2 regions of the Rhodococcus sp. S3 genome follow, and region 1 is predicted to be linked to the other one. Evidence: riboswitches for the same ligand, from Rfam matches in the RefSeq annotation. Region 1 holds a riboswitch; the other holds the start of a gene.
What was found. Region 1 has a riboswitch for cyclic di-AMP ahead of AC0LPE_RS14470 (C40 family peptidase). Riboswitches for the same ligand answer to the same signal wherever they lie in the genome.
Positions count from the first base shown of each region.

Region 1 (15,683 bases):
GTCGGGCAGCTGGGCTGCGCCGTCTCCGTTGCCGTGGACGCGCTCCTGGTACTCGCGGAGCGTGTTCCGCAGCTCGAGCTCGGCCTCGTGGTGGGCAGCCTCGAGAGCGGCGGCCTCGTCGGCCGGGTCCGGGCTCCACCAGCTGCCGGCACCGGGCTTGCCGGCGCTGCCGAGGCGGTTCATACGCTTCGGAACCGGGGCCGCCTGGTACTCCAGTGGGATCGGATGGCCGTGCTCGTCCACCGGGCCGAGCGGCTGGTGGATCTCGATGTACTCGCCGGTCGGCAGTCGACGGACGATGCCCGTCTCGATGCCGTGCTCGAGTACCTGGCGGTCGCTGCGCTGCAGACCCAGGCAGAACCGGTACGCGATGTAGTAGGCGAGCGGCGGGAGCAGGACGAGACCGATACGGCCCATCCAGGTCGTCGCGTTGATCGAGATGTCGAACTTGAACGCGATGATGTCGTTGATGCACATGATCGTGGCAACGGCGTAGAACGCCAGGGCCATGAACCCGATACCGGTGCGGACCGGCACGTCGCGCGGACGCTGGAGCAGGTTGTGGTGTGCGTCGTCCTTCGTGAACTTCTTCTCGATCCACGGGTAGACCGTGAGCACGACGAACACCAGGCCCATGATCAGCGCGATCCAGAACGGCTGCGGGATCGTGTACCGGTTGAACAGGTACAGCTCCCAGGCCGGCCAGATACGGGCCATGCCGTCCGTCCACATCATGTAGATGTCGGGCTGCGAGCCGGCGGACACCTGCGACGGGTTGTACGGGCCGATGTTCCAGACCGGGTTGATCTGCAGCAGGCCGGACATCAGGGCGAGCACCGCGAAGGTCATCGCGAAGAACGCACCCGACTTGACGGCGAAGACCGGGAGGATACGAACGCCGACGACGTTCTGCTCCGTGCGGCCGGGGCCGGGGAACTGCGTGTGCTTCTGGTACCAGACCAGCGCGAGGTGCGCGGCGATCAGGGCCAGGATGATGCCCGGGACGAGCAGCACGTGCAGCACGTAGAAGCGCGGGATGATCAGCTCACCCGGGAAGTCGCCACCGAAGATCGCCCAGTGCATCCACGAACCGATGATCGGGATCGAGAGCGTGATGCCCGAGAACGCGGCGCGGAGGCCGGTGCCCGAGAGCAGATCGTCGGGGAGCGAGTAACCGAAGAAGCCTTCGAACATCGCCAGAATGAGCAGCAGCGAGCCGATCACCCAGTTGGCCTCGCGCGGACGCCGGAACGCACCGGTGAAGAACACGCGCAGCAGGTGGACGACGATCGACGCGGCGAACATCAGTGCTGCCCAGTGGTGGATCTGTCGCACGAACAGACCACCGCGGACCTCGAAGGAGAGGTTCAGGGTCGTCTCGTAGGCGCGGGACATACCCACACCGCGCAGCGGCGTGTAGACGCCGTCGTAGACGACGTGCGCCATCGACGGATCGAAGAACAGGGTGAGGAAGACACCCGAGATCAACAGGATGACGAAGCTGTAGAGCGCGATCTCACCCAGGAGGAAGGACCAGTGGGTGGGGAACACCTTGTTGATCTGGCGACGGATACCGGCGGACAGGTGGTAGCGAGAATCGAGGTTCTCGCCGATCTGTGCGGCGCGGGACGGGGTTGCAGTACTCACGGGCGACGCTCCCAGAATGCCGGGCCGAGTGCCTCGATGAAGTCACCGTTGGCGACCAGGAAGCCCTCTTCGTTCACTGTAATCGGAAGCTGCGGCAGTGCGCGAGCAGCGGGACCGAAAATCGGCTTGCCGTACTCCAGTGCATCGAACTGCGACTGGTGGCACGGGCACAGGATGCGGTGCGTCTGCTGCTCGTAGAGCGACGTCGGGCAGCCGAGGTGCGTGCAGATCTTCGAGTACGCGAAGTAGTCGCCGTAGTTGAAGCTCTCCTGACCCTTGCGCTTGACGACACGCTCGGTGTCCTCGGTGCGCAGACGGATGAGCATGACGGCGTTACGGATGCCGCGCAGGCCCTGCAGCAGAGCGTGCTCGTCGCCGCGATCGGACTCGCGGAAGGGGAACACCGTCTCCATACCGCCGGCGTCGAGGTCCTCCGGGCGGACCAGGACGATGTCCTGGGGCCGGCCGGTATCGCGACGCAGGTAGATGGTCTCGCCGGGGTAGCGCGGGGTCCAGCCCGACACCCACAGCGGCGACTCGTCACCCTCGGCCCACGGGTTCTTGATCAGGCCACCGAGCGGCATGATCAGACCCAGGCCGAGCGCGCCACCACCGAAGATCGCGGTGCGCTTGATCAGCTTGCGACGCGGCAGGGTCGACGTCTCGAGCGAGTCGGACAACTCGGCCACGATCGTCTTGCGATCGACCTCGGACGAGCCGCCGTCGTGCCGATCCTGGATCGACACCTCCTCCGGGATGAACTTCTTGGTGAACTGCACCGCGCCCACACCGATGCCGAGGATGGCCAGACCCAGGGTCAGGCCGAGCATCGGGGTGTAGAGGCTGTACCAGCCGTAGTTCTCGTCGCCGATGCCCTGGTACTCCCACGGCCAGAACAGGTAGATCGCGATGAACGCGACACCCGCGATGCCCGCGAGGGCGAACCAGAAGGCGACGTTGCGCTCGGCCCGCTTCTCGGCACGGGTGCCTTCGACGGGCCAGCGGTCCTTGCGGAACGCGACGTCGACACCGTCGAGGTTCGTGCCGAGCGTGACGAGGTCGTCCCGGCTCATCCGGTCGAGATCTTCGACCGTGTGCTTGTTCGGCGTTTCGCCGCCACTCATGACCTTGCTCCGATCCACAGTGCAGCGCCGACGACGGCGACCATGCCGACGACCCACATGGTCGGCCCTTCGGCACCGGGGCCGAAGCCGCCGAGCCCGTAGCCACCCGGGTCTCTCGTCTCACTGGCGGACTTGATGTACGCGATGATGTCCTGCTTCTCCTCGACCGTCAGCTGACGGTCGGAGAACTTCGGCATGTTCTGGGGGCCGGTGAGCATCGCGGTGTAGATCTGCTGCTCGTTGGCCGGATCCAGGTTCGGTGCGAACTTGCCGGACGAGAGCGCGCCGCCGCGTCCGGTGAAGTTGTGGCAGGACGCGCAGTTCTGGCGGAAGAGCTCCGAACCGCGTCCGATGTCGTTGCCGCGCAGCGACGACTGGGCGATTTCGCCGTTCTCGTCGCGGATGACGGTCGGGCCTCCACCGTTGGCCTGGATGTACGCGCCGAGGGCGTCGGTCTGCGCGGCGTCGAACTTCGGGTCCTTGCGGAGGGCCTGGGCCTCGTTGCGCATCATCGGCATGCGGCCCGAGGAGACCTGGAAGTAGACGGCGGCCTCGCCGACACCGATCAGGCTGGGACCGCGGTCCTGGACACCCTGGAGGTTGACACCGTGACAGGTCACGCAGGAGGTCTCGTAGAGCTGCTGACCCTCGCGGATCAGAGCGCTCTGGTCGTCCTGCGCTGTAGCCACCTGCGGGGCAGGTGTCAGCGCGGAGGCGATGAAGCCTGCGCTGAGGAGACCGAGCGCGAGGACCAACGCTCCGGTGACGCGCCGGCGCATCTTGCGCTGGCGGCGGGACTTCGCAGCATCGGCTGCAGAGGATCGACCGGGCATGTCACCCTCGGAGGCGAGAGGTGGGGATGAACTCATCTGTATCCCTTTTTTTATGTCGGGACGGACTGGACGTCAGGGGGCTGCCTGGGCGTTCAGCTGGCTAACGGATGAAATAAATCGTGGCAAACAGCGCGATCCAAACGATGTCGACGAAGTGCCAGTAATACGAAACGACGATGGCTGCAGTGGCCTGCGCAGGCGTGAACTTGCTGACCTTCGTGCGGAACAGCAGGAACACGAAAGCGATGAGGCCGCCGATGACGTGCAGGCCGTGGAAACCGGTGGTCATGTAGAACACCGAGCCGTACACGCTGCCCGGGATGGTCGTGCCGTCCTTCACCAGGGTGATGTACTCGTAGCCCTGGCCGAGCACGAAGAAGGTGCCCATGCCGAGGGTGACGATGTACCACCGGCGCAGGCCGAAGACGTCGCCGCGCTCGGCGGCGAAGACGCCCAGCTGGCAGGTGAAGGAAGAAGCGATCAGCACCATGGTGATCGGTACCGCCAACCACAGGTTCAAGTGGGTGGGCGGGGGCGGCCACATGCCCTCCGGGGCCTGTGCCCGTGCCACGAAGTACATGGCGAAGAGCCCTGCGAAAAACATGAGCTCACTGGACAACCACACGATGGTGCCGACGCTGACCAGGTTGGGCCGGTTCAACGAGTGCACGCGCTGTGTGATTGCAGATCCTGAAGTCCCTACTGCGCTCGTCACGCTGGCTAGTATGACCCGTCGTAGTACGTCTTGGGCAATCGGGGCCGAAATCGGCGCGTCCGTGCAGGTCCCGGACCTGTATTTCTCCAGGTGGGCACTCGATGGCGGGTGCTCGGAGGGGTGTCACACGGGACATTTCGGAGGGTCGCGGAGGTCACGTGCGATCGTGGTGACATGAGTACCGGAAAGGGTCTTCGGGGGTGGCTGCGGTCCCTGGTCGGCCGGCGCAGCGAACCGCTCGACGCGAACCGGGCCGACCTGGTCGTGGTCGTCTCGTCCTTCGACGACGCGGAGGCGTGTTCGACGGCACTCGAGCGTGCCGCCGAGGCGACGCCTGCGTGGCGGGCCGAGGACGAGGCGGTTATGCGGCACCACCTGGCCCTGCCCGCCGGCACGGTGGACCGGGCGGCGGAACTGGCCGGGCAGGACGGTTACGTCGTGGCCGGAACCGACGACGGGAACGTTCCACCCGCTGCCGTCGTCGGTGGTGCTTCCGTGATCCTGCAACGCGTCCAGATCCTCGATGCGCTGCACTGTGCACAGGAGAAGTCGCGGATGGCCTCGCTCGCCCAGCGGCTCGGCGGAACGGCCCTGGGATGGGACGCTCTGCAACCGCAGGATTCCGCTGGCTAAGCTGACCGGTCGGAGGGCACGCCGGTGCCCGGTGAGGAGCGAGATGCGGCGAGGGCAGGTGCGATGAACGCGACGCGAGACGCGGACGAGGTGACGCAGAACTGGCCCTCCGTCCTGGGGGTACTCACCGCCGGGCAGGACCTGTCCGCCGCCGAGGCGCGATGGGCGATGAGCGAGATCTTCTCCGACAACGCCACCCCCGCCCAGATCGCCGCCTTCGGTGTCGCTCTGAAGATGAAGGGCGAGACACCCGAGGAGGTGCGGGCACTCGCCGACACGATGCTCGACTACGCCCGGCTGGTCCCGGTCGACGGTGATGTCGTCGACGTCGTGGGCACCGGTGGCGATCGGGCGAACACCGTCAACATCTCCACGATGGCCTCGCTGGTCGTCGCTGCAGCCGGTATCCGCGTGGTCAAGCACGGCAACCGCGCCGCCTCGTCCAAGAGCGGCGGCGCCGACGTGCTCGAAGCGCTCGGGGTGCACATCGACCTCGGGCCCGACGAGGTGGCCCACTCGGTCGCCGAGGCAGGGATCGGATTCTGTTTCGCGCCGGTCTACCACCCGGCACTGCGCTTCGCGGCCGCACCGCGCAAGCAGATCGGTATCCCGACGGTCTTCAACGTCCTCGGCCCGCTCACCAATCCGGCCCGTCCGAGCGCCGGCCTGATCGGATGCGCCTTCGAACCGCTCGTCCCGACCGTCGCGGGCGTGCTCGCGCAGCGCGGCAACTCGGCGCTCGTCGTGCGCGGCGACGACGGTCTCGACGAACTGACCACCTCCACGACCTCGAGCGTGCACATCGTCCACGGTGGCGAGGTTCGGGTCGTGACGCTCGATCCGCGCGACCTGGGTATCGAACGGGTTCCGCTCGAGGCGCTCCGCGGGGGCGACGCCACGGAGAACGCGGCGGTCGCGAGGGCCGTCCTGGCAGGGGAGAAGGGACCGGTGCGCGACGCCGTGCTCCTCAACGCTGCCGGGGCGATCGCAGCCTTCCGAGGCGTCGACGGCGTGCTCGAGGATGCCCTCGCGGCCGGACTCGGGACGGCGGCGGAAGCGATCGACAGCGGCCGGGCCACGGCCGTCCTGGAGCGGTGGGCCGAGGTCACCACGCGGCTGGGTGCCGGTTCCGGACAGAAGTGACCGGAGAACAGTAAGGACACACGAACGGGCCCGCACTGCACAGGTGCGGGCCCGTCGGTCGTCGGTGATGCTGCCGGTGTCAGTTCCCGATCGAGAAGCCGGCCTCGACGTCGGCGCTCGAGTACGACTGGAACGCGATGTGGGTGACGGTCTTCGTCACGCCGTCGATCTTGTTGATGCCCCGGGTGACGACGTCGGCGATCTTCTCGTGATCGCGGACCCGGACGACGGCCACGAGGTCGACGTCGCCCGCGCAGGAGTACACCGTGTCGACGCCGTCGAGGTCGGCCACCGCTTGCGCGGTCTCGGGGATACGGTTCGCCTCGGCATCGATCAGGACGATCGCGTTGATCATGGGGTCTCCTTCAACCTTCCTCGGGGATTGCATCAGCCTAAGCGGTGCGGCTCGTCGGCGGAGAGGAGCCTGCGGACAGCACGGGCGTCGCGTGCGAGCTCGGCCCACGCGCTCCACCGGCCCGCACCCCGCGTCGGTTCGCACCAGCCGTCGCTGGCCCGGACGATGCGGATGCCCTCGCCGTCGAGCCATCGCGCCACCAGACCGATCTCCTCCGGGGACGCGCCGCGGAGCGGGCCGGGTGACGGCCGCACCGTCTCGGCCGCGGCGACGATCGCCTCGACGACGGGCATCGGGCGCACACCGCGCGGTGCCACTCCGGCGGACGCGAGACGACCGGCGCGGACGACGGCGAACTCCCACCCGCCCTCGGCCCGCGGTCGCGCGGCGACGAGTTCGTCGACAGCCGCCAGTGCCGCGAGGCGTTGCGTGCGCCGCAGTGCGACGAGAGCGGCGGCGAGGCGGTCGCGCAGGCGGGCGGCGTTCTCGAACAGTTGGTCGCGTACGAGGGCATCGAGGCGCTCCTGCGCCGTCTCGACGGCATCGTCGGCGGTCCCGCGGACGACTGCGCGCGCACGCTCGACCTGGGCCGCATAGGTGGAAGCGTCCTGGACCCCGAAGGAGGCGGCGGCACAGCCCCCGACGGCGACAGGCGGGCAGCGGTCGCCGTGGCGGGCCGTACGGCCGATCCTGCGCGTGCATGTGCGCAGACCGCACATCTCCGCGAGCAGTGCCGCGACGTCCGCGGCGTCGGCGCGCACCGAGAACGGGCCGACCGAGTCGGGTCCGGGGGTGCGGCTCACGGCCAGGCGCGGGAACGCCTCATCGGTGAGGATGATCCACCAACCGCGCATCGGATACTTCGATCTGCGGTTGTAAGGAGGTGTGTGGGCCGCGATCAAGCGGAGTTCGCGGACACCTGCCTCGAGCCCGTGGGCGCATTCGACGTGATCGATGCGCGTGGTGAGCGCGACCATCTCGCGCAACCGCGGTCGTGTCTCGGAGCCGGTGAAATAGGTACGGACACGCCGGTGCAGATCGACCGCCGTGCCGACGTACAGCACCTCGTCGGACGGTCCCCGGAACATGTAGACGCCCGGTCTGCGCGGCAGATGCGCGGCGAGCGCGCGTTTGGCCCTCTGCTCGGCGGTGACCACCGGCATGTAGTCGCGCAGTTCGGTGAGGCTGTGGACGCCCTGGTTGCCGACCCGCTCGATGAGGGCGTGCAGGACGTCCACGGTGGCGCGCGCGTCGTCCAGGGCGCGGTGGGTGGGCACGGTGGAGACCCGGAACAGTTCGGCCAATGCGGACAGCTTCACCGACGGCGCTTCGTCGCGTCCGAGGACGCGGCGGGCCAGCTTGACGGTGCACAGCACCTGGAAGCGGGGCCACGCGAGTTCGCACTTCGCGGTGGCGGCCTTGAGGAAGCCGACATCGAATCCGGCGTTGTGTGCGACGAGCACCGCTCCGGACGCGAATTCCAGGAAGGCGGGCAGCACCTCCTCGATCTTGGGCGCCGCATAGACCATCGCAGTGGTGATGCCGGTGAGCTGCACGATGTACGGGGGAATGGGTCGTCCCGGATCGACGAGGGTCGCGAACTCGCCGAGCACCTCGCCCCCGCGGATCTTCACCGCGCCGATCTCGGTGATGGCGTCCTCGGCAGCCTTCCCTCCCGTCGTCTCGAGGTCGACGACGACGAAGGTGGTCTCGCGCAGGGGAGTGTCGAGCTCGTCGAAACCGAGTTGCACGCCGAGGGCGGATGGTTGCGGCGAGGTCATGCGGCAGAGCCTAGGAAGCGTCACCGACACACCGCCGAGCGGGCTTCGGAGCGGCCGCCGGAGGGGGTGGAGACGAGGATCACATCGCGCTTTTCTCGGCCCGATAGGGGGTAGACGAAGGCCGGAAAACAGACCGATCGGCCTCCGAGCACGACAAACCGGCGAATCGGGCGCCTCGCCTCGTGAACAGCCGGTGGGTCCGGACGTTCTGACCTGGTTCTTCCGGAAAGGACTCGGGTGAAACGGGCGCCGGACCTCCCTCGGGTAGAGGTGTGCCGAACAGGGGCCGTTACCGCGCCGTTATCGGACCGTTGCTCCGCGACGGCATTCCCCCAGGAGCGGGCCGAAACGGTCGGCTCGCACGGCGAGGCGGTCGACTTCACCGATGCCGTTTCGTAATCTTTTCGAGACCGAGCGGAGAGTTTTCCGCCCCACCCCCGGGTCGGAGCCGCACGGTTACCGCCTAATCGCTTCTCCCCGTCCTCGGGAGCGGCGAGCCGGGGACCCACACGTAGTACTCGGGGTGAATCCCCTCCGCCGCTCGCGGGGAGGGGTAGGGCTGATCTTCCGGCCCGAACCCGTCAGCTAACTCGGTCGGCGGGTGAACGGAAGAAACGGAGAACGTCCCCTCGTGGTTTCGAACAACAGCAAGCGCACCGTCCGGCGCGCACTCGTCGCCGGTGCCATTGCTCTCGGAGCAGTCACCGTCTCGGCCGGCCCGGCGATGGCCGAGCCGATCAACATTCCCGGTGTCGGAACGTTCGACCTCCCGGCCGGTGTGACCGTGCCGCCGGAGATCGCCAACATCGTTCCGCCGGCCCCCGAGGCCGCCCCCGCGCCCCAGGCCGGTTCCTTCACCGCCCCCTTCAGCTCCGTCGGCCAGCGCGCTGCCGACGCCGCACAGTCGAAGATCGGTGCCCCCTACGTCTACGGCGCCGCCGGCCCGAGCTCCTTCGACTGCTCGGGTCTCGTGCAGTGGGCCTACAAGCAGGCCGGTCTGAGCGTCCCGCGCACCAGCTACGAGCAGGCCTCCGCCGGTGCCCCGGTGGACGTCGCGGCTCTGCAGCCCGGTGACGTCGTGTCGTTCTACGGCGGCAGCCACACCGGCATCTACATCGGCGGCGGCAACATCGTGCACGCCTCCACCTCGAGCCAGCCGGTCAAGATCGCACCGCTGAACTCGATGCCCGTCGACGGCGCCCGTCGCTTCTGATCGGTCGGCGCACGTCGCTTCCGATCGGTCTGAGCACCCCCCGCTCCAGCGCCGACGCACTGCCCGAGGAGGGTGGGTCCGGTACGTACCGGACCCACCCTCCTCGTATGTCTGCACGTCCCTGCCAAGGCGCGAACTGTTTGCACAAACGGCCGCTGCGTGGGAGGGCTACTCGCAGGTAGACACAAACCTATGCAATTCCGTAACCTGATCGAGACCTTTGGGAAAGGATGCGAGCCCACGTGGTTTCCGACAGGACGAAACACCTCGTACGAGTGCAGGACAGGCGACGGACCGGCCGTCCGGCGCTCGTCGTCGCCCTCGTGATGATGGTCCTCGGTTTCACTCTGGCGCCGGCCACGGCGCAACCCGCAGGTGAGAGTCCGGCCGCACGCCTGGAGCACCTCGCGGATCTGTCGCGTCGCAGCGAACAGGCCACCGAGGCACTGCACGCCGCCGGTGCGGATCTCGAAGCCAAGGTCGCAGCGCAGCACGAGGCAGAGGTGCGTGCCGGCCAGGCCGACGAGGCCCTCGGCGCCGCTCGCGCCGAGATCGCCCGCTTCAAGCCCACCGTCGACAAGCTCGCGCGGGCCAACTACCGCGGTGCGCGCACCAACCGGTTGTTCGCCGTGATGGTGAGCGACTCGCCCCAGCAGATGCTCGACCAGATGGTCCTGCTCGACGTCCTGGGCGAGCAGACCTCGCGTGAGGTCGAAGGCTTCCGGGCGGCCACCGCCGCTGCGGCCGAGGCGGCCGTGGCCGCACAGCACGCCGCCGACGAGGCACGTGCCGCCGCTGAGCAGGCCCAGACCCTCCGCGACGAACTCCAGCGGCGACAGGCCGACCTCGAGGAGCAGATCGAAGGGGTCCTGAACGCCTTCGAGGCGCTGAGCGACGCGGAGAAGGCCGAACTCGCCGGCACTCCCTTCCCTCCGGGCCTCGACGCCGAGAAGATCCTGCAGCACCTCGTCCCCGGCAGCAACGGCGCCGCGCTCCGCGCCGCGCTGTCGCGCATCGGCTCGCCGTACGTGTGGGGCGCTACCGGCCCCGACCAGTTCGACTGCTCCGGTCTGATGGTGTGGGCGTACCAGCAGGTCGGCAAGTCGCTGCCCCGGTCGAGTCAGGCCCAGGCGCAGGGCGGCATCCCCGTCTCCCGCGACAATCTGCAGCCCGGCGACCTCGTGATCTTCTACGACGACGCCTCCCACGTCGGCATGTACGTCGGCGACGGCAACATGGTGCACGCCTCGACCTTCGGTGTGCCGGTGAAGGTGCAGTCGATCGATCGCTTCCCGTTCCACAGCGCCCGGCGGTACTGACCGGGTAGAGGCGGGATCGCCGCCGGTGGGCGAGGGCGTACGGGACCACCCTCGGACGCCGACCTAGACTGACGCGGTGCCCGCGCGATCGCCCTTCACCGCCGGTACCCGCAAGTGGGAACGTCTCGGCCTGGCCGGACTCGTGGTCGCGCTGGTCACGGCAGGACTGCTGCTGGCCGTCGACCCGGTGGACACCGACGACGCCGACAGCCGGGTACGGGCCGAACTGCAGGTCGTGCTCGACGACTGGGCGCATGCGGTCCGGACCGGCGACGACGGATCGCTCGCGGAGTTGATCGACGACGCGTCCCCGGAACTCCTCGACGCCGAACGGGAGCGGATCGCAGCGATCGCCGTCGTTCCCCTCGCCGATCTCGGCTACGAACTCGCCTCCGAACCCGCGCTGCCGCTGCCGCCCGAGACGGTCGCCCGGTTCGCGGCCGACGAGGTACGGGCGCACCGCGTCCACCTGCGGTACGCCGTGGACGGAATCGACGACGTACCCACCCGACGGCCGGTGACCGTGCTGTTCGTCCACCGGCCGCAGGGCTGGCGGATCGCCGACGACGCACCCGATCTCGCCGGGGCGCAGACCGTCACCTGGCGAGGACCCTGGGACCACGGCAGCCTCCACCTCGCGACCGCGCAGACCGAGGGTGGTCGCTCGCTCGTGATCGGACACCCGGACAACGCCGCCTTCGTCGACGACCTGGCCGAGGACCTGCCGTCGGTGGTCGAGGCCGTCGACGACCTGTGGGGCGATTCCTGGCCGCGACGCGCACTGGTGGTCGTGACGTCCTCACGCGAGGAGTTCTCGCACCTCGTCGGTCCGCGGCACGACGGCGACGACATCGCGGCCGTCGCGGTTTCCGACGATGTCGACCACGAGCGCGGGATCGCCACCGGTCAGCGCATCGTCTTCAATCCGGCTGCGAGCGAGCGGCTCGACGACACCTCCCGACGGATCGTGCTCGCGCACGAGACGGTGCACGTCGCCGCGCGGGCCGGCACGGTGGACGGCTCACCGATGTGGGTCCTCGAGGGCTTCGCCGACTACGTCGGCCACCGCACGACCGCGGAGGGTCTCGGCACAGGGCCGGTCGACGTGCAGCGGATCGCGCCGACGCTGACCCGGCAGATGCGGGCGTCGGGTGCACCGACGTCGCTGCCCGCCGATGGCGACTTCACCGGCGACCGGTCGGCGCTCGCCTACGAGAGCTCGTGGTCGATCGCCGCGTACACCGCGGACGAGTTCGGACACGACAGCCTCGTCTCCCTGTACCGCGCCCTCGCCGCGGGTCCCGTCACCGACGAGCGGCTCGACGACGTGCTGGTCGACCTGCTCGGCGTCGACACCGCCGAGTTCGTGGACGGCTGGGGTCGCTGGCTCGGGGAACGCATCCGCGACATCCGCTGACGGGGCACCGTCCGGAACCTGCGACCGTCGCCGCCGCCCGGGACCCGTCGACGCCTTCCCGTCGCGCTGCTTCTACGGTGGTCCCATGTCGCGGACCCTGCTGGTGACGAACGATTTCCCGCCCCGACCCGGGGGCATCCAGTCCTATCTGCACGCCTTCGCGAACCAGCTTCCGTCCGACGACCTGGTCGTCTACGCGCCGCGGTGGCGCGGCGACAGCCACGTGAAGTTCGACGCGCGGGTCCCCTTCGAGGTCGTCCGTCATCCCACGACACTGATGCTGCCGACCCCCGACGTCGCGCGACGGGCCACGCGACTGCTCACCGAACACGACTGCGACACCGTCTGGTTCGGAGCGGCTGCACCGTTGGCGCTGCTGGCGCCCGTGCTGCGCCGTGCCGGCGCCCGTCGCATCGTCGCCAGCACGCACGGCCACGAGGTGGGATGGTCGATGTTGCCCGCCGCCCGGCAGGCGCTGCGGCAGATCGGCGAGCACACCGACACCGTCACCTACGTCAGTCGCTACACGAGGGGGCGGTTCGCCTCCGCCTTCGGCCCCGAAGCAGGTCTCGAACATCTGCCGTCCGGGGTGGACACCGACGTCTTCCGGCCCGATCCGGCGGCGCGCGCCGAACTGCGGGCGCGCTACGGCCTCGGCGACCGGCCGACGGTGCTGTGCCTGTCGCGCCTCGTGCCGCGCAAGGGGCAGGACGTGCTCATCCGCGCGCTGCCCGCGATCCGGAAGCGGATCGACGGTGCCGTCCTCGTGATCGTCGGCGGCGGACCGTACGAGTCACGCCTGCGGGAGCTCGCCCGCCGCACGGATGTCGAGGAGCACGTCGTGTTCACCGGTACAGTGCCGTCGGCCGAGCTCGCCGCGCACCACACCATCGCCGACGTGTTCGCGATGCCGTGCCGGACCCGCGGCGGCGGTCTCGACGTCGAGGGCCTGGGCATCGTGTACCTCGAGGCGTCCGCGACCGGGGTGCCCGTCGTGGCCGGCCGGTCGGGCGGTGCCCCGGAGACGGTGCGCGACGGGCGCACCGGCTACGTCGTCGACGGCACCTCCGTCACGGCCGTGGCGACCGCGGTGTCCGGTGTCCTGGCCGATCCCGATCGGGCCGCCGCGATGGGGGCGGCCGGTCGTGAGTGGGTCTCCACCGATTGGAGATGGGACGTCCTGGGCGCCAGATTGCGCGGTTATCTCGACGCCTCGGCGCCCCCGAACGAGACCGTGGCGCCGTCGGCGGGGTGACCGGACGGGCCGCCGGGCGATATGTGAAGCTGTCCTGCGTGAGCAGCATTCAGGTGGCGGATCAGACTTTCGTAGCGGCGCCCCCGGAGCGCATCGCCGAGGAGGTCGCGGCCCTCGATCGGTGGCGTGCGTGGTGGCCCGATCTCGCACTGACCGTGCGGGAGGACCGGGCCGAGAAGGGCATCCGGTGGGCGGTGTCGGGTCCGCTCGAAGGGACGATGGAGGTGTGGATCGAGCCGGTCCTCGACGGCGCGGTGATCCACTACTTCCTGCACTGCGAGCCGGCGGGTGTCGCGCCCGAGCGCATCGCGGGTCTCGACCTCGCGGGAATGAACCGCACGCGCCGGGTCCAGGGGAAGGTGATGACCTTCGAGGTCAAGCAGCGTCTCGAGGCCGGTCGTCCGGCCGGTGAACCGCCGCGGCACTGAAGCCACCGAAGGAGCGTCGTCCCGATTCCGTTGTTCCCACGTGTGTGATAGACCCTCGGGGCGGGACTGATCGGTGTACACCCGAGGGACCGAGAAAGGGAGCCGTCACCACATGGCCGAGAAGACGAAGAGGTCGATCACCATCGACGCGCCGGCCGAGCGTGTCATGGAGGTCATCGCAGATTTCGATGCCTATCCGACGTGGGTGTCGGCGGCGAAGACCGTGGAGGTCGTGGAGCATCGTCCCGACGGCCGGGCCGAGCGCGTGCGCTTCGTCCTCGACGCCGGCATCGTCAAGGACACCTACGTCCTGCGGTACAAGTGGGCGTCCGACAACCGTGCTGTGAGCTGGGAACTCGAGAGCGGTGAGATCCAGAAGGCCCAGTCCGGCTCGTACGTGCTGACCGAGACCCCCGACGGCACCACGGTCGTCGACTACCAGCTCACCGTGGATCTCACGATCCCGATGATCGGTCTGTTCAAGCGCAAGGCGGAGAAGGTCATCACCGACACCGCGCTGAAGGAACTCAAGAAGCAGGTGGAGGGCTGAACGTCCGGCACGCCCCGGCCCGCGTGCGATGGTTCCTCGGCAAGGGCGGCGCCGGGAAGACGACCCTGGCCGCGGCCGAGGCGCTCGCGACCGCCCGTACGGGAGAGCCCGTGCTCGTCGTGTCCATCGACCGGGCGCACTCCCTCGGCGACGTGCTCGACCTGCCTCCGGCCACGAACCGGGACACAAGCGCGACGGACATCCGCACCGTCGAGGACAACCTCGACATGGTCGAGATCGACTCGTTGCAGCTGCTCCGCACGCGGTACGCGGTCCTCGCGTCGATGGCGGCGCTCGCCGGGACGCACGAGCACGCCGATCGGTTCGACCTGCTCGAGCCCGACGAACTGACCGGACTTCCCGGCGTCGAGGAACTGTTGGTGCTCGCGGAGGTCGCGCGACTCGCGGACAGCGGGAGGTGGGTTCTCGTCGTCGTCGACGCCCCGGCCTCCGGCGACGCCCTGCGCACCCTCACCGCGCCGCGTACCGTCGCCGACTCCCTCGAACGGATCTGGCCCCAGCACAGCCGGGTGGCGGCGGCCACCGGTCCGGACCCCCGCACGAGTGTCTTCGTCGCCCTGTTCGACCGGCTGCTGTCGGGGATCACCGCGGTCCGCGACCTGCTCGACGATCGCGGACGCAGCGACGCAGTGATCGTGGCGACGCCCGACCGCGCCGGTCGTGCCGAGCTCGCCCGGATGCGGTCGTGGCTCGCCCTCTCGGGTCTCCGCGTCGACGCGGTCGTCGTCAACGGCGTCGTCCCTGCGATGGGCGGTTCGGGTGCGGCCGCGCGGCTGCTCGCCGACCAGCGGGCCGCGCACGAGGCGATCGTCGCCGAGATCAGGGCGACCGTCACCGACGTCCCCGTGATCGTGTGCGAGCGCCGTGCCGCGGAGCCGGTAGGGTTGGTAGCTCTGGAGGAGCTCGCCACGGCGCTCCGCCGCGACGCGCCCGTTCCCTCGTCGGAGACCGACGAGCCGGTCCGGGTGCAGCACGAATCGGGAACGGGGGTGGGGTCGGTGTACGCGATGCGCATGTACCTGCCGCTCGCCGACCCCGCGTCCCTGACACTCGGGCGGATCGGCGACGATCTCGTCGTCGGCGCCGACGGCATGCGCCGCCGGGTGCGACTCGCGTCGGGGCTGCGCCGGTGCACCGTCTCCGACGCCGAGTTCGACGGAACCGATCTGGTGGTGCGATTCGTACCGGATCCGGCGGTGTGGCCGCTGTGAGGGACGATCACGAAGCCCTGATCTCCGAGTTGTTGCTG
Region 1 covers NZ_CM177074.1:3,090,136-3,105,818, reverse strand. Annotated here, with positions in the region: gene qcrB (cytochrome bc1 complex cytochrome b subunit) at 1-1,647, opposite strand, end outside; gene qcrA (cytochrome bc1 complex Rieske iron-sulfur subunit) at 1,644-2,771, opposite strand; gene qcrC (cytochrome bc1 complex diheme cytochrome c subunit) at 2,768-3,604, opposite strand; gene ctaE (aa3-type cytochrome oxidase subunit III) at 3,705-4,319, opposite strand; gene AC0LPE_RS14490 (hypothetical protein) at 4,494-4,952, shown strand; gene trpD (anthranilate phosphoribosyltransferase) at 5,016-6,095, shown strand; gene AC0LPE_RS14480 (Lrp/AsnC family transcriptional regulator) at 6,175-6,450, opposite strand; gene AC0LPE_RS14475 (DEDD exonuclease domain-containing protein) at 6,483-8,231, opposite strand; cyclic di-AMP (ydaO/yuaA leader) riboswitch at 8,682-8,847, shown strand; gene AC0LPE_RS14470 (C40 family peptidase) at 8,863-9,444, shown strand; gene AC0LPE_RS14465 (C40 family peptidase) at 9,720-10,763, shown strand; gene AC0LPE_RS14460 (hypothetical protein) at 10,840-12,180, shown strand; gene AC0LPE_RS14455 (glycosyltransferase family 4 protein) at 12,266-13,435, shown strand; gene AC0LPE_RS14450 (polyketide cyclase / dehydrase and lipid transport) at 13,474-13,863, shown strand; gene AC0LPE_RS14445 (SRPBCC family protein) at 13,976-14,413, shown strand; gene AC0LPE_RS14440 (ArsA family ATPase) at 14,437-15,645, shown strand; gene AC0LPE_RS14435 (hypothetical protein) at 15,633-15,683, shown strand, end outside.

Region 2 (15,683 bases), 2.2 Mb from region 1:
CGAACCGGCGCCGGTGGGCAGGGTCGTGTCGGAATGCGCGCCGCACCCGTACTCGGCATGCACGACGTGACCGTCGGCGGCGAACTCGTTCCCGCAGACGCCGAAGGCCGCGCGCAGCGATCCGGCGAGCGGAAGGTAGAAACCGCACAGGCGGCACGAGGACGGAGCGGCCTTCGCCATCTCCGAGCCGGGGCCGTACTCTCCGTCGAACCAGCGCTGCGCTGCCTCGAGGCGACCCTCCAGGCTCATGACCTGCTTGCGACCCAGCCCGATCTCGAGAGCGGTCTCGTCGACCTCGGGGTCGCCGGACTGCATGTAACCGGGGACCAGGCGCACGTCGTCGGGAGCGGGAGCCAGCAGGTCGCCGGGGCCCAGATCGCCGGGACGGATCCGCTCGCTCCACGGCACCCACTCGGGCGCGACGAGCGCGTCGGGACCGGGCAGGAGCACGAGTTCGCTCACCGTCACCCGATCCGAGTCCGGGGCGGCGGCCACGACGACGGCCCACTGCCACCCGCGGTAGCCCGGCAACTCCGAGGCGAAACGATGGGTGGCCGAGCACTCGTCCTCGCGCGTCACGCCCAGATAGGCGCCGACTCCACCGTCCCCGAGTTCGTCGAGTGCGGCCCGGGCGAGGTCGACGGCGTCGGCGAGCACGGAACGCACCGCCGGATCGACCACGGGGTTCGTTCCTCGGGAAGTGGAAGCAGAGGCAACACTCACGGCCCCCATTCTGCCTGACCTGTCTGCTCCGGCGCCTGCGGGTCGCGGAAGGTCGTACACGCACCGCTCACACGCGAGGTGCAGGATGGGCGCGTGTCCCGTCTTCTCCTCTCGGCCGCGGTCGCGACGGTCGTCTGCGTCACCACCGCCGGATGCGGCGACGATCTCGTCGCCGAACCCGGTCCGCCCGCCACCGAACTCGGTGTGGAGGTCGTCGCCACGCACCTCCACGATCCGGAAGCGTTCACCCAGGGCCTCGAGATCGACGAGGGCGAACTGCTCGAAGGCACCGGCCGGGCCGGGCGATCGTGGGTATCGGCCCGGCAAGTCGACCTCGACGGCGGCACCGTCGCCCTCGCCGAGACCGAGCGCACCCGCGAACCCGTCCTCGACGACTTCTTCGGTGAGGGCATCACCGTGGTCGGCGACGAGCTGTGGCAGCTGACCTGGAAGGACGGCACGGCCGTCGTCCGCGATCGCGACACCCTCCTCGAGAAGCGCCGGGTCGACTACGACGGCGAGGGCTGGGGGCTGTGCGCGCAACCCGACCGCCTGGTGATGAGCGACGGCTCGGCCGAGCTGATCTTCCGCGACCCGGCCACCTTCGACGAACTCGGGCGCGTCACCGTGCACCGGGACGGGCGTGCCGTGTCGGAGCTCAACGAACTCGAGTGCACCGAGGACGGCAGGGTCTGGGCGAACGTGTGGCAGACGGACGAGATCGTGCTGATCGATCCGGCGTCGGGCCGCGTGGAGGCCCGGGTCGATGCGGCTCCGCTGCGCGATCGGCTGCCCGAGGACGCCGATGTGGACGTCCTCAACGGCATCGCGCAGATCCCCGGGACCGATCGGTTCCTGGTGACGGGCAAGTACTGGCCGACGCTGTTCGAAGTGCGTTTCGTGGAGTGATCCGGGTGGCATACCGATCGCGACACGCGTCACTCGGGCCACGTGCCGCCCTTGTGTTACAGCCGCTATCGCGTGGGGAAGAATCGAAGACGTGACCGAACCGGACGAGCGACCCGCCCCCGAGGGAGCGGACGGCCATGCCCCGGGTTCGCAGCATCCGGGGTACAGCAACTATCCGCCTCCGCGCCGCGTCTCGGGCCGTCGCACTCCCCTGCCGCCCCTGCATCCCGTCGACCATCCGCGCCGGCCACCGGGTGCGTCGGCCGCCGGTCGGACGGAGTCCTCGTCCGAGACCGACTCGCCGCGCGCCCCGCGCATGCCGCGGAAGTTGACGGTGACGCGGGTCGCGGCCCTGCGCAGCCGCGAACTCACTTCGAAGGGCATCGCGACCTTCCGTCGAGCGGCCACGGCCGACGGCGCCGACAAGTCGGGCCTGACCGCGCTCACCTACGCGACGATGGCGAACTTCGCCTCCGACGCGGCCATCGCCGTCGCGCTCGCGAACACCCTGTTCTTCTCGGCGGCCACCGGTGAGGACAGGACGAAGGTCGCGCTGTATCTGCTCATCACGATCGCGCCGTTCGCGATCATCGCCCCGCTCATCGGGCCGTTGCTCGACAGGTTGCAACACGGTCGTCGCGTCGCTCTGGCGACGTCGTTCGCGCTGCGCACGGTGCTCGCAGTGGTGCTGGTGTTCAACTTCGACAGCTGGCTGTTGTATCCGGCGGCCCTCGGCATGATGGTGCTGAGCAAATCGTTCGCGGTGCTCAAATCCGCGGTGACACCCAGAGTCCTGCCACCGGAGATCGACCTGGTGCGGGTGAACTCCCGGTTGACGGTCTTCGGCCTGGTCGGCGGCACGATCGGCGCCGGCGCGATCGCGGCGGCCGCAGCGTGGGCGTTCGGTTCGTCGGGCGCGCTGTGGCTGTGCGCCGGGATCACCGCATTCGGCGCCTACCTGAGCATGCGTATCCCTGCCTGGGTCGAGGTCACCGAGGGCGAGGTGCCGGCGACGCTGTCGTACCACCGCTCCGACGCGCGCACCGAGGTGCTGAACGCCGACACCGTGACCGAGGTGATCGTCACCAAGTCCGGCAAACGCAAGCAACCGCTGGGACGGGCGGTGGTGACCGGGCTGTGGGGCAACGGCACGATCCGCATCCTCACCGGCTTCCTGACCTTGTTCATGGCGTTCGTCGCGAAGAACACCACCGGGCAGGATCCGCTCATGCAGGCCGCGATGCTCGGTGGTGTCGGTGCCGCCGCTGCGGTCGGCAACTTCGCGGGCAACGCCACCGGGGCGCGACTCGCGCTCGGACGGCCCGCTCTGATCGTCGTGCGATGCACCGCCGCGGTCGTCGTCGTGGCCGCCGTCGTCGCCGCGACCGGCAACGTCCTGGCCGCCGCGCTCGCGGCGCTCGTCGCGGCGTGCGCCAGCGCGCTGGCCAAGGTCTCGCTCGACGCATCGCTCCAGCAGGACCTTCCCGAGGAGTCGATCGCGTCCGGTTTCGGCAGGTCCGAGACGGTCCTCCAGCTCAGTTGGGTGTTCGGTGGGGCGATGGGTGTGCTGCTGCCGACCGAGCTGTGGCTCGGATTCGCTGTGGTCTCGGTCGTGCTGGTTCTCGGATTCGCGCAGACGGTGCTGACATACCGTGGGGGGACATTGCTGCCGGGATTCGGCGGCCGTCGACCCGAACGCGTCTCCACCGAGACGGCTGCCGGGCGAAGGCGCGCCGGTGGATCCCCCACCGAAGATTGGAACAGTTGAGTTGCAGGCCCGGACGAAGAAGACTCTCGCGCTGCTGCTGGTAGCCCTGGTGGTCGTGGTAGCGGGAGTCGCCGCCACGGTGTGGAAACTGGTCGATTCGGCCGAGCCCACGCTCCCCACGATCACCGCGTACGCACGGGGAGAGACCGTGACGGTCGACCCCGCGCAGCACTGCAATCTCTATCTCGAGGACTGCGTGGAGAACCCGATCGGTCAGCTCGACGTGCCGGCCGGTTACCCGCTGCAGCTGTCTCTTCCGTCGGAGATCGCCGACGCGCCGTGGCGCATCCTCACCGTCTACGGCGACACGCAGACCGGGCAGACCTACATCGACGGCGCGATGTTCGAGGCCGGTGCGCGCCGCACCCTCACCGTGGAGAGCTCTCCGGAGCTGCAGCTGCTCGGAGTGGAGATCCAGCTGCCGTCGGCCGTGGTCGACGAGGCCGGTGAACCGATCGCGCACGCCGTGTGGGCCGTCAAGACGTTCTGAGCTTCGGCCCCGCGTACGACGACGGGCCGTCCTCGCACATGGCGAGGGCGGCCCGTCGTGGTTCGTCCCAGGATTACATCTAGTGGTCGAGCTCGCGCGCGATCGCCCGCATGACCTCGGAGATGCGCTGCCCGGTCTTGCGGTCGGGGTAACGCCCGCGCCGCAGATCGGGCTGGACCGCTGCTTCGAGCAGCTTGATCATGTCCTCGACCATGCCGTGCAGCTCGTCCGGCGCGCGGCGCTTCTGCTGGGCGGGAGCCTCGCGGCGACCCTGCCGCAGCGTGGGCTGCTCGAGGAGCTCGACCTTCAGCGCCTGCGGACCCCGGCGGCCCACCGCCATACCGAACTCGACGCGCTGGCCGGGCTTGAGCGCTCCCACTCCCTCCGGGAGCGCCGAGGCACGGACGTAGACGTCCTCACCCTCGTCCTGGGACAGGAAGCCGAAGCCCTTCTCGACGTCGTACCACTTCACCTTGCCGGTCGGCACCGCGCTCACCTGCTCCTCGACAGCTGTGCCCCACAGTGGGGCAACCGTTCAACATGCAAAACAACGCGCCCCGACTCGGTCGAGCGGGACGCGTGGACACCTGTCAGTGTACCCGCAGAGGTGGGTCCGCCCCCGAATCGTCTTCCCGCTCCCGGACGTCACCGTTCGTCCCCGCGGCGACTACCGTGGTCACGTGGGTACTTCATCTTCGGATTCGTCTGCCGCCCCGCGTAACGGCCTCCTGAAGGCCGCGATCGCCTGCTTCGTCGTCGGTGTGGTGGCGGTCGTCGCCATCTTCCTCATTCCGGCGCTCACCGACGGCAAGCCCGGGCTCGTGCTGTACCTGTTGACCCTCGCATGGCCTTTGGGCTTCGCCCTCGCCATCGCCTTCGCGCTGCGCTCGGGCCGGCGCGCTCGGAACGGAGACCGGACATGAGGATCCTGCTCAACATCATCTGGCTGATCTTCGGCGGGCTGTGGCTCGCGCTCGGCTACTTCGCGGCAGGTCTGATCTGCTGCATCCTCATCATCACCATCCCGTTCGGCATCGCGTCGTTCCGGATCGGCATCTATGCGCTGTGGCCCTTCGGCAAGACGACGGTCGACAAGCCGACGGCCGGCGCCATGTCGCTGATCGGCAACGTCATCTGGATCCTGGTGGCCGGCATCTGGTTGGCCCTCGGCCACATCGCCACCGCGATCGCCATGGCCGTCACGATCATCGGTATCCCGCTCGCCGTCGCGAACCTGAAGATGATCCCGATCTCCCTGATGCCCTTGGGGCGGGAGATCGTTCCTGTGGATGCCCGCCCGAGTTACATGTGACCTTTCTCACATAACGAGCGGATAACGGGCGGGACTCGAAACGGATTTTCGGGTACCCGAACCCCACTACCTGGGACTTTATTCCCTGGTCTGCGCCACGCACGTCTGTCGCCACGCGAATCGGCGCGTTATCAATTGGTGACACTTCGCCCTCGGAACCGTTACCGTCATGTCCGGTCGAACCGCCTGGCTCGACCGGTCCGGAACCGCCGCGCCAAATTCCTGTCCCGTGGTTCCGGAAGTCCCGACGAACGATCCACAGGGGACAGGAAACGGGGGACCCACCGGTCTCCCAGGAACCGATCGGCCCACAGCCGGACGGTGTCCAGGAGGCCCGGGCCGACGCAACCGCGACGGTCCTCGGGGTGAAGCCGAAGGCGCTCCCAACGGAGCGACACGGCCGGGCAACCTCTTCAGCCCGAACCCGACAGCTGACCTCGTAGGTGCGTACGGAGAGGAACACGGAACCGACATGAGCGGACGCCATCGCAAGCCCACCAATACCGGTCGTACCGTCGCGAAGTTCGCGCTGACGGGCGCAGTCCTCGGCGTCACGGGTGTCGCGTTCAGCGGCACGGCCGCTGCCGCCCCCGACTCCGACTGGGACCGCCTCGCACAGTGCGAGTCCGGCGGCAACTGGGGAATCAACACCGGCAACGGCTACCACGGTGGCCTGCAGTTCTCGCCGAGCACCTGGAACGCCTACGGCGGCCAGGAATACGCTGCCACGGCCCACCAGGCCAGCCGCGAACAGCAGATCGCCGTCGCCGAGCGTGTCCTCGCCGGCCAGGGCTGGGGCGCATGGCCCTCCTGCTCGTCGAGCCTCGGACTGTCGAGCGCGCCCACGCAGCGCTCCGTCGACGCAGCCCCCAGCGCTCCCGCCGAGACCCCGGCGCCCGCCATCCAGAACGCTGTCCCGCAGCTTCCGGAGACCCCCGCTCTCCCCGCCGAGGTCCAGGGCATCCTGGCCGGCTTCGAGCAGGGCGTCACCGCACTCCAGGACGCCGGTGTCGAGCTCGACCCGAACATCCTGGACGCCGTTCGCGCGGTGCTCCCGCAGTAACACCCCGAACATCCAGGAAGGGCCCCGCACCGATCACGGTGCGGGGCCCTTCCGCATATGCGGACGAGCTCGTTCCTCCCTCACACGACGACGCCCGGCCCCGCGAAGGGACCGGGCGTCGTACGGAAGAGCCTGTTCGGTGATCCGCGATCGGATCAGCGGTTGATCACCGTCTTCGGATGCGTGTAGGGCAGGTCCTCGACCGGCAACGGGAACACGGTGTCCTCACCGTACGGGGAGAGCGGACCGGAACGCGTGGACGACAGTTCGGTGACAGCGTGCTCACCGTCGGCCAGCTCGGGCCATCCGTGGTCGACGTAATGCTTTTTCGAAGAGGTAGCCATGCGCTCATTTTGGCAGGTGAGTTCGGGGCCTGCTACCGCAGGTCTCTAATCTGGAGGGGATGTCCCCGACCACGCCCGCTCCCGACACCGCCTCGGACTCCCTCGCCCGCTGGCTGGCAGGTCGACGCGACACGGATCTGGCCGCCACGCTGCGTGCCCGTCCCGATCTCGTGGTGCCGCCACCGGCGAGCATGAACGTGCTCGCGAGCCGAGCGCAGCAACGCGCCTCGGTCTTCCGTGCGGCCGACGAACTCGACACCGCCGCCTTCGGGATCGTCGAGGTCCTGGCCCGTCTCGGAGCGGTGGACACCCCCGTCTCCCGCGCTGCCGTGCTCGACGAGGTCTCCGGCCGCATCAGCGCGAGGAATCTCGACCGGATCCTGTCCACCCTGCGCTCGCTGCTGCTCGTGTGGGGGTCCACCGACGAGCTGCGTCTCGTTGCCGCCGCCGTGGACGCCGTTCCGTGGCGCGTCGGACGCACCGGCGACGTCACCGGACCGTCCCGGCAGGAACTCGACGACCTCCTCGCGGCTCTCCCGCCCGAGCAGCGCAGCATCCTCGACACCCTGTCGCGCACGTCCCCGATCGGCCGGACCCGCGACGCCGCGCCGGACACTCCCGCCGACCGGCCCGTGCAGAAGCTGCTCGCTGCCGGGCTGCTCTTCCGTATCGACGACGAGACCGTCGAACTCCCCCACCGGGTGGGCCAAGCGCTGCGCGACGACGCCCCCTTCGATCCGGCGGCGCTCGCTCCCCCGCGCGCACCGAAACCCACCCGCTCGACCGCCGACGTCAACGCGACCGCTGCCGGTGCCGCCCTCGAACTGTTGCGGCACTGCGAGGACGTTCTCGACATTCTCGGGGCGCAACCCGCTCCCGTCCTCAAGGCCGGAGGGCTCGGCGTCCGCGAACTGCATCGCGTCGGGAAGGCGGTCGGACTCGACGACGAGGAGACGGCGCTCGTCGTCGAGGTCCTTGCCGGTGCCGGTCTGATCGCGCGCGGCCTCCCCGACCCGCCGACACCCGGGGACGACGATCACTGGGCCCCGACCACCGCCACCGACGCGTGGCTCACGTCCTCCCCCGCCTACCGCTGGGCCGTGCTCGCCGGTGCCTGGCTCGACCTGCCGCGCCGGCCCTGGCTGATCGGCCGCCGCGACCAGAACGACAAGCCGGTCGCCGCACTGTCCGACGAGGTGAAGTCCCCCACCGCCGCCCGTGACCGGCGGCTGCTGCTCGACGTCCTCTCCGACGTGCCGGCGGCGGGCACGGACGTCGCCGACCTGCGTGCCGCTGCGGCGTGGCGTCGTCCGCGCTGGGCGGGTCGTTTCGACACGACGAGTGTCGTGGAGACCGTGCGGGAGGCGACGACACTCGGTCTCGTCGCGCACGGCATGCTCGCGTCGCCGGGCAAGGCGCTGCTGCACGGCGGCGACGCCGAGGCCGAGATGGCGGCGGTGCTGCCCGAACCCGTCGACTACGTGCTCGTCCAGGCCGACCTCACGGTCGTCGCTCCCGGCCCGCTCGTCCCCGAACTCGGCGAGCGGATCGCGCTCGTCGCCGATGTCGAATCGGCCGGTGCCGCGACCGTCTACCGGATCGGCGACAGCAGTATCCGGCGCGCGCTCGACGCCGGTCTCGGCGCGAGCGACCTGCACGGACTGTTCGCGACGCATTCGCGCACACCGGTGCCGCAGTCGCTCACCTACCTGATCGACGACGTCGCGCGTCGCCACGGACGCCTGCGGGCCGGTGTGGCGACGTCCTTCGTCCGCGCCGACGATCCGGCCTTGCTCACCGAGGTGCTGTCCGCCCCGGTCGCCGCCACGCTCGCCCTGCGCGCGGTCGCCCCGACCGTCGCGATCTCGCAGGCGCCTCTCGCCGAGGTGCTCACCGAGCTGCGCGCCGCGGGCTTCGCGCCCGCCGGGGAGGACGCCTCGGGAGCGATCGTGGATCTACGGCCCCGGGGCGCCCGTGTTGCGATGCCGCGTGCCCGGGCCCGCTATGCCGGACCCACCGCGCCGAGCGACGAGCAACTCGACACCCTCGTGCGCACGCTGCGCGCCGGCGACCGTGCGGAGGCCGCGACACCGACGGCCTCGGCACGCGGTGACGGCAGCCGATCCGGCGGTGCGGCGACGCTCGCGCTGCTGCAACTCGCCGTCCACGGCAAGCGCAGCGTCACCCTCGGCTACGTCGACGCCCAGGGTGTCGCGACGCGCCGCATCGTCGACCCGGTGTCGGTGGGCGGCGGGCAGGTGCAGGCCTTCGACCCGGCGACCGGCTCGGTGCGCAGTTTCGTGCTGCACCGCGTCACGTCGGTGGCGCTGGTCGACTGACGACGGACCCGGGTGCGGTCGATCAGGCATCGCGCGGAACCGCCCACCACCGGCCCGTGGGCGGAGAGGCTCAGCGCTGCGTCGCGAACCGCGCGAACGCCCTGCCGACGGTGAACTGGTTCTCCGGCCGCGGGAGCCCATAGTGCCCACGCAGGGTGGATTCGGTGTACTCGGCGCGGAACAGACCGCGCTCCTGCAGGATCGGCACCACACCGTCGACGAACTTCTCGAGCCCCGACGGCAGCACCGCGGGCATGATGTTGAAACCGTCGGCCGCGCCGCTGTGGAACCAGTGCTCGATCGTGTCGGCCACCTGCTCGGCCGTGCCCGCGAAAGTGCGGTGGCCGCGACCGCCGCCGAGGCGTTCGATGAGCTGCCGCACCGTGAGGTTCTCCCGTCGCGCGAGCTGCACGATGAGTGTGTACCGGCTCTTGGCTCCCTCGATCTCGTCCTCGGACGGCAGGTTCTCCGGCAGCGGCTCGTCGAGCGGAAGCTGCTCCGGCCGCAGCCCGAACCGTTCGGCGAGCTGGTGGCGCGCGTACTCGGGCGAGATCAGCCGGGCCAGTTCGGCGTCGAGTTCGCGTGCCTCCTTCTCCGTATCGCCGATGACGGGCACGATGCCCGGGAGGATCAGCACCTGCCGCGGGTCGCGGCCGACCTTGCCCACGCGATCCTTCACGTCGTCGTAGAACGCCTTGCCCTCCTCGAAGGTGGGCTGGGCGGTGAAGATCGCCTCGGCGTACAGTGCGGCGAAGTCCTTGCCGTTCTCCGACGAGCCCGCCTGCACGAGCAGCGGGTAGCCCTGCGGCGACCGCGGCACGTTGAGCGGCCCGGCCACCGAGAAGAACTCTCCCTCGTGGTCGAAGGTGTGGACCTTCGCGGAGTCGGCGTGGATCGCCGCCTCCTTGTCGGCGACGATCGCGTCGTCCTCCCAGCTGTCCCACAGCTTGGTCGACACCTCGACGAACTCGGCGGCCCGCGCGTAGCGGCTCTTGTGCGCCGGCACGCCGTCGAGACCGAAATTGCGGGCGGCGTCGTCCCCGGCGGTGGTGACGATGTTCCAGCCGGCACGTCCCCCGCTGACGAAGTCCAGCGAGGCGAATCGCCGCGCGAGGTTGTAGGGCTCGTTGTAGGTCGTCGACGCGGTCCCGATGAGACCGATCCGCTCGGTGGCCGTTGCGATCGCGGTGAGGATGATCGTGGGTTCGAGCTTGCCGCTCGGACGCCGCTCGGGATTCGCGAACAGTACGGGGCTGTCGGCGAGGAACACCGAGTCGAACCTGCCACGCTCGGCGGTGCGGGCGAGCGAGATGTAGTGCTGGATGTCGAGATTCGCGTTCGGGTCGCTCTCCGGCAGACGCCAGGCCGCTTCGTGGTGGCCGATGGGCATGAGGAAGGCGTTGAGGCGCAATCGACGATCGGTCATGTCTTCTCCTGTCGTGAAAGGTCTTTCGTCACGGTTGTGTGATGACACCGAGGGCGGTGAGGAGGTCTTCACGGATGTCCCGGAAACCGGGATCCGTGATGGAACGGGGTTTGTCGAGATCCACGTGGCGGTCGACGGCGATGCGTCCTTCGTCCAGCACGACGATCCGGTCGGCGAGCACGATCGCCTCGTCGACGTCGTGGGTCACGAGCAGCACGGTGGGACGGTGCGCGCGGACGAGGTCGTCGAGCAGTCCGTGCATCCTGATGCGGTCATGGCGTCGAGCGCGCCGAACGGCTCGTCGGCGAGCAGCAACTGCGGCTCCCGTACCAGGGCTCGGGCCAGCGCGACACGCTGTTGCTCCCCGCCCGAGAGTTCGAGCGGCCAGGCGTCCTCGCGCCCGGCCAGGCCGACCTCGGCCAGCATCTCGGATCCGCTGCTCCTGCCCTGCCTGTCGAGACCGAGCGTGACGTTGTCGAGCACGCGCAGCCAGGGCAGCAGACGGGAGTCCTGGAAGGCGACGGAGACCTTCTCCGGTACCGCGAGTGCGCCGCCGCGGATCTCCACGTCGTAGTCGAGGCCGGCGAGCGCACGCAGCAGGGTGGACTTCCCGGATCCGCTCCTGCCGAGCAGGGCGACGAACTGCCCTTCGGGGATCTCGAGGTCGAGTCCGTCGAGGACGTTCCGGTCGCCGAAGCCGCGGATCAGGCCGCGGATGCGTACGGCGCTCATCCGCCCAGCGTCTTCCGCCAGGCGAGCGCCCGACGCTCGAGCAACCGGAGACCGGCGTCGGATGCCAGACCGAAGACGCCGTAGACGAGCAATCCGACGAGGATGACGTCCGGCTGACCGTAGTTCTGGGCGTTGAACATCATCTTGCCCAGGCCGCTCACAGCGTTGATGCTCTCGACCACGATCAGGGTGAGCCACGCACCGGTCACCGCCAGGCGCAGACCGAGGAAGAATCCGGGCAGCGCTCCTCGCAGCACCACCTTCCACACGAACTGTGCGCGCGTGAGACCGAGGACCTCGGCGAGTTCGACGTAGCGCTGCTCGAGCGCCGTGAGGGCGTTGTGCGTCTGGATGTAGATGGTCACGACCGTCCCGAGTGCGATCACCGTGATCTTGAAGGTCTCGCCGATGCCGAGCCACAGGATCAGCAGCGGGATGAGACCCAGCGTCGGGATCGCACGCTTGAACTGCACAGGGCCGTCGATCAGGGCTTCGCCGGTGCGGGTCAGACCGGATGCGAGCGCGAGCGCGGTACCGATGACGCATCCGATCACGAAGCCCAGCACGGCACGGCTCAGCGATGCCAGGATATGTTGTTGCAGAGTTCCTTCCGCGACGAGCTCGACCGCGCTGGTCACCACGGTCCAGGGAGCGGAGAGCTTGCGGTCGTCGATCCATCCGGCACCCGACCCGATCGCCCACACGGCGAGCAGCAGAACCACGCCGGTCATGCGCGAGAACGGGACGGCCTTGCGGAGACCGAGCCGCCGAAGCGGCCTGATCCCGTCCGTCGGTGGCGGATCGACGGGGTCCGTCGGGCGGGCGCCGACCTCCACCGGTTGTGTCAGTGTGCTGGTCACGAATCCGACCCCTTCCGGTACTCCTGCGGAACCGACTCCGCGGCAATCGTTTCGAATCTGCGATCGAAGATCTGCTCGACGTCGAACTCGTCGAACCATCCGGCCTCGTCGAGCAGTTCCGAGGTCTCCTGCGTCCATTCGATCGCGGAGTCCCAGTCGGTGGGATATGCCGGTTTCTGGCCGACGGTGTCGACGATCCGCCTGCCGTCCTCGTACGAGACCCCCTCGCTCTCGACGTAGTACTTCCGGATCCACTCGTCCCGGTTCTCCCATGCCCAGACGTCGCCCTGCGCCCACAGCGGGATGAACTCCTTGATCGCTGCGACCTTCGCGGGGTCCTCGAGCACGGACACCGGAGCCCACAGAACACTCAGCGCGTCGACCTCGGGCGTGAACACCCCTCGCGCACCCTCGGTTTCGTACTGGTTCAGGTACTTCGTGAGGGTCGGTTCCGCCAGCGGTGCGACGTCGACCTGTTTCGCCTGGAGCGCCGTGAGGAACTGAGTGCTCGGCAGTTCGACGAATTCCACCTCGTCGAGGCCGATTCCGGCCGACTTCAGCGTCCGGAGCACGACGACACCCTGAGCCTGCCCCGGCGACAACGCGATTCTCCTGCCGCGCGGGTCGTCCAGCGAATCGATGTCGGTACCGGGTGCCGTCGCGAGCGAGTACTGCGGCGAATCCTTCTCGCGTACGGCGACGATCCTGGCGTCGAGCCCGGTGGTATGGGCCTGGATGGGAGGAATCGCGGCATTGGCCGCGAGATCGACGGCGTCGCCGCGGAACGCCTGGATGACGTCGGGACCGGCCGAGACATCGGGCCAGTCCGACACCGTGAACGGCAACTCGTCGATACGGCCGGTCGCCTCGAGCTGGATACGAGTGGGCTTGACCGCGATGCTCAACGACGTCCCCGGTGGAATCTCCTCGGGGAGTTCGGCGTCGGCGGACAATCCCCCGGTCGAGCCGCCGGAGCACCCGGTGAGCACGACGCTCAGCGCGGCCGCGACGACGATCGGAGCGCGCGATCTTCGAGAGCGCACGAGTGAGGACACGGTCATGAGAACTCCTTGCGAAGGTGAGGGGCGCGACGTCGCGCGGAATGCGCCGACGCGCGCTACCGGAGGACGAACGGGAACCCGGGCGCGGGCCCGGCCCCGAGAGGAACGATCCCGAAATCAGCGGTCGCGGTAGAGCCGACAGCGACAGTGCGGACAACCGCGGAACCGCGATCGGTGGACGACGCGACACGCACGGTGCTCGCGACGCGAGGCACTGCGGCCTGCGATCACGGTCCGGCCCATCGCTCTCCCCCGTCTGCCCGGGCTGTGGACATCCTCTGTCCGCACAGCATCGCCGGTGACGGTATCGGCCGCGCGGAACTTCCCGACAGGGATCGACGCACGGTGAAATCAACTCCGGAAACCGGAGTGCGGGATATTTCGGCGCCGTGTTCGGATGGCGCACAGAATAATTCGAGCGACTGGCATTTCCTGGGAAATGACGTATGGTGTGGTCCTGTCGAGTGGTTGTTCATCGAAGATGGAGTGACAATGGCCGACAAGGGCAAGAATCCGAAGAAGCCTGCGAAGTCCCTGAAGGAACGTCGCCAGGAGAAGCGGCAGAAGGCCGCCGAAGCCGGCGAGTTCATCCGTAAGCGGAAGCGGAGCTGAATCCGGTTGCAGGCCATGGATCTCGAAATCGCGGCGCTCGAAGCGCTGTACGAGAAGATAAGTGGATTGTCCGGTCGGGAAACGGGCACCGACGCACAGCGGCACGGATATCGTGCCGCATTGGCGCGTGCACGGGTGTTCGTTCTCGACGAGCGAGCCGGCGCGATGAAACAGCCGGCCTGAGAAAGAGAAATCGGTACTGGAATGAAGCGGACGCTGCATGCCCTGGACAAGATCCAGGAACGACTCGAATCGGAACTGGATTCGAGGCCTCCCGCCTCCGAGAAGGACGCCGGCTACCGGTCCGGTATCTCCGAGGCACTGGTGTGCGTGATGGAGGTGCGGCAGTCGCTCGCACGGTGAGTACGCCGTGAAACCGGTCGGCCGTGCGTTCCCGCCACGGGGGAACGCACGGCCGTACACCGTCGTGGTGGCGCGGTACGGCCCGAACCTGGAGAATGGGAAAGTTCTACTTTCCATCCACAGGAGGCACTCGTGGCCGACGGACCGCTCATCGTCCAGTCCGACAAGACCGTGCTCCTCGAGGTCGATCACGAACGGGCGAACGAGGCGCGGCAGGCGATCGCACCGTTCGCCGAGCTCGAACGCGCCCCCGAGCACATCCACACCTACCGGGTGACGCCGCTGGCACTGTGGAACGCCCGTGCCGCCGGTCACGACGCCGAGCAGGTCGTCGACGCACTGGTCTCGCATTCCCGGTTCGCCGTCCCGCAGGCGCTGCTCGTCGACATCGTCGACACCATGGGCCGCTACGGGCGCCTCCAGCTGGTCAAGAACCCCGCACACGGCCTGACCCTGGTCAGCTTCGATCGGGCGGTGCTCGCCGAGGTCCTGCGGAACAAGAAGATCGCACCGATGCTCGGTGCCCGTATCGACGACGACACCGTGATCGTGCATCCGAGCGAGCGCGGACGCGTCAAGCAGATGCTGCTGAAGATCGGCTGGCCGGCCGAGGACCTCGCAGGGTACGTCGACGGCGAGGCCCATTCGATCTCGCTGGACTTCGAGACGAACCCCTGGCACCTGCGCGACTACCAGGAACTGGCGGCCGACTCGTTCTGGTCGGGCGGCTCGGGTGTCGTGGTGCTGCCGTGCGGTGCCGGCAAGACGATGGTCGGTGCCGCCGCGATGGCGAAGGCCGGCGCGACGACGCTCATCCTCGTGACGAACACGGTCGCCGGGCGCCAGTGGAAGCGCGAGTTGATTGCGCGCACCTCCCTCACCGAGGACGAGATCGGCGAGTACTCGGGTGAGAAGAAGGAGATCCGTCCGGTCACCATCGCCACCTACCAGGTGATCACCCGCAAGTCGAAGGGCGAATACCGCAATCTCGAGTTGTTCGACTCCCGCGACTGGGGATTGATGATCTACGACGAGGTGCACCTGCTGCCGGCGCCGGTCTTCCGGATGACCGCCGATCTGCAGTCCCGCCGCCGCCTCGGCCTCACCGCGACGCTCGTGCGTGAGGACGGGCGCGAAGGCGACGTCTTCTCGCTCATCGGCCCGAAGAGGTTCGACGCGCCGTGGAAGGACATCGAGGCCCAGGGCTGGATCGCGCCGGCCGACTGTGTGGAGGTCCGTGTGACCCTCACCGACGCCGAGCGCATGGCGTACGCGGTGGCCGAGCCCGAGGAGCGGTACAAGCTGTGCTCGACCGCGCGCACCAAGATTCCGGTGGTCGAGTCGATCCTCGAGCAGCACAAGGACGCCCCGACACTGATCATCGGCGCCTACATCGATCAGCTCGACGAGCTCGGTGAAGCGCTCGACGCCCCGGTGATCAAGGGTTCGACGAAGACGAAGGAACGCGAGGCGCTGTTCGACCGGTTCCGGTCGGGCGAGTTGAAGGTGCTCGTCGTGTCGAAGGTCGCGAACTTCTCCATCGACCTGCCGGAGGCCTCGGTCGCGATCCAGGTGTCGGGCACCTTCGGTTCGCGTCAGGAGGAGGCCCAGCGTCTCGGACGTCTGCTGCGTCCGAAGCACGACGGCGGGCAGGCCCACTTCTACTCCGTGGTCTCGCGCG
Region 2 covers NZ_CM177074.1:904,292-919,974, reverse strand. Annotated here, with positions in the region: gene AC0LPE_RS04350 (DUF3027 domain-containing protein) at 1-681, opposite strand, end outside; gene AC0LPE_RS04345 (glutaminyl-peptide cyclotransferase) at 817-1,632, shown strand; gene AC0LPE_RS04340 (MFS transporter) at 1,724-3,400, shown strand; gene AC0LPE_RS04335 (DUF2771 domain-containing protein) at 3,402-3,890, shown strand; gene AC0LPE_RS04330 (cold-shock protein) at 3,970-4,377, opposite strand; gene AC0LPE_RS04325 (hypothetical protein) at 4,571-4,813, shown strand; gene AC0LPE_RS04320 (YccF domain-containing protein) at 4,810-5,202, shown strand; cyclic di-AMP (ydaO/yuaA leader) riboswitch at 5,490-5,664, shown strand; gene AC0LPE_RS04315 (resuscitation-promoting factor Rpf1 domain-containing protein) at 5,675-6,265, shown strand; gene AC0LPE_RS04310 (hypothetical protein) at 6,421-6,609, opposite strand; gene AC0LPE_RS04305 (helicase-associated domain-containing protein) at 6,669-8,948, shown strand; gene AC0LPE_RS04300 (NtaA/DmoA family FMN-dependent monooxygenase) at 9,019-10,374, opposite strand; partial or broken gene AC0LPE_RS04295 (ABC transporter ATP-binding protein) at 10,403-11,127, opposite strand; gene AC0LPE_RS04290 (ABC transporter permease) at 11,103-11,966, opposite strand; gene AC0LPE_RS04285 (PhnD/SsuA/transferrin family substrate-binding protein) at 11,963-13,027, opposite strand; gene AC0LPE_RS04280 (hypothetical protein) at 13,202-13,639, shown strand; gene AC0LPE_RS04275 (hypothetical protein) at 13,655-13,822, shown strand; gene AC0LPE_RS04270 (hypothetical protein) at 13,844-14,002, shown strand; gene AC0LPE_RS04265 (DNA repair helicase XPB) at 14,135-15,683, shown strand, end outside.
Region 2: it holds a riboswitch for cyclic di-AMP, as region 1 does, so the genes downstream of both, AC0LPE_RS04315 (resuscitation-promoting factor Rpf1 domain-containing protein) here and AC0LPE_RS14470 (C40 family peptidase) in region 1, are expected to answer to the same signal.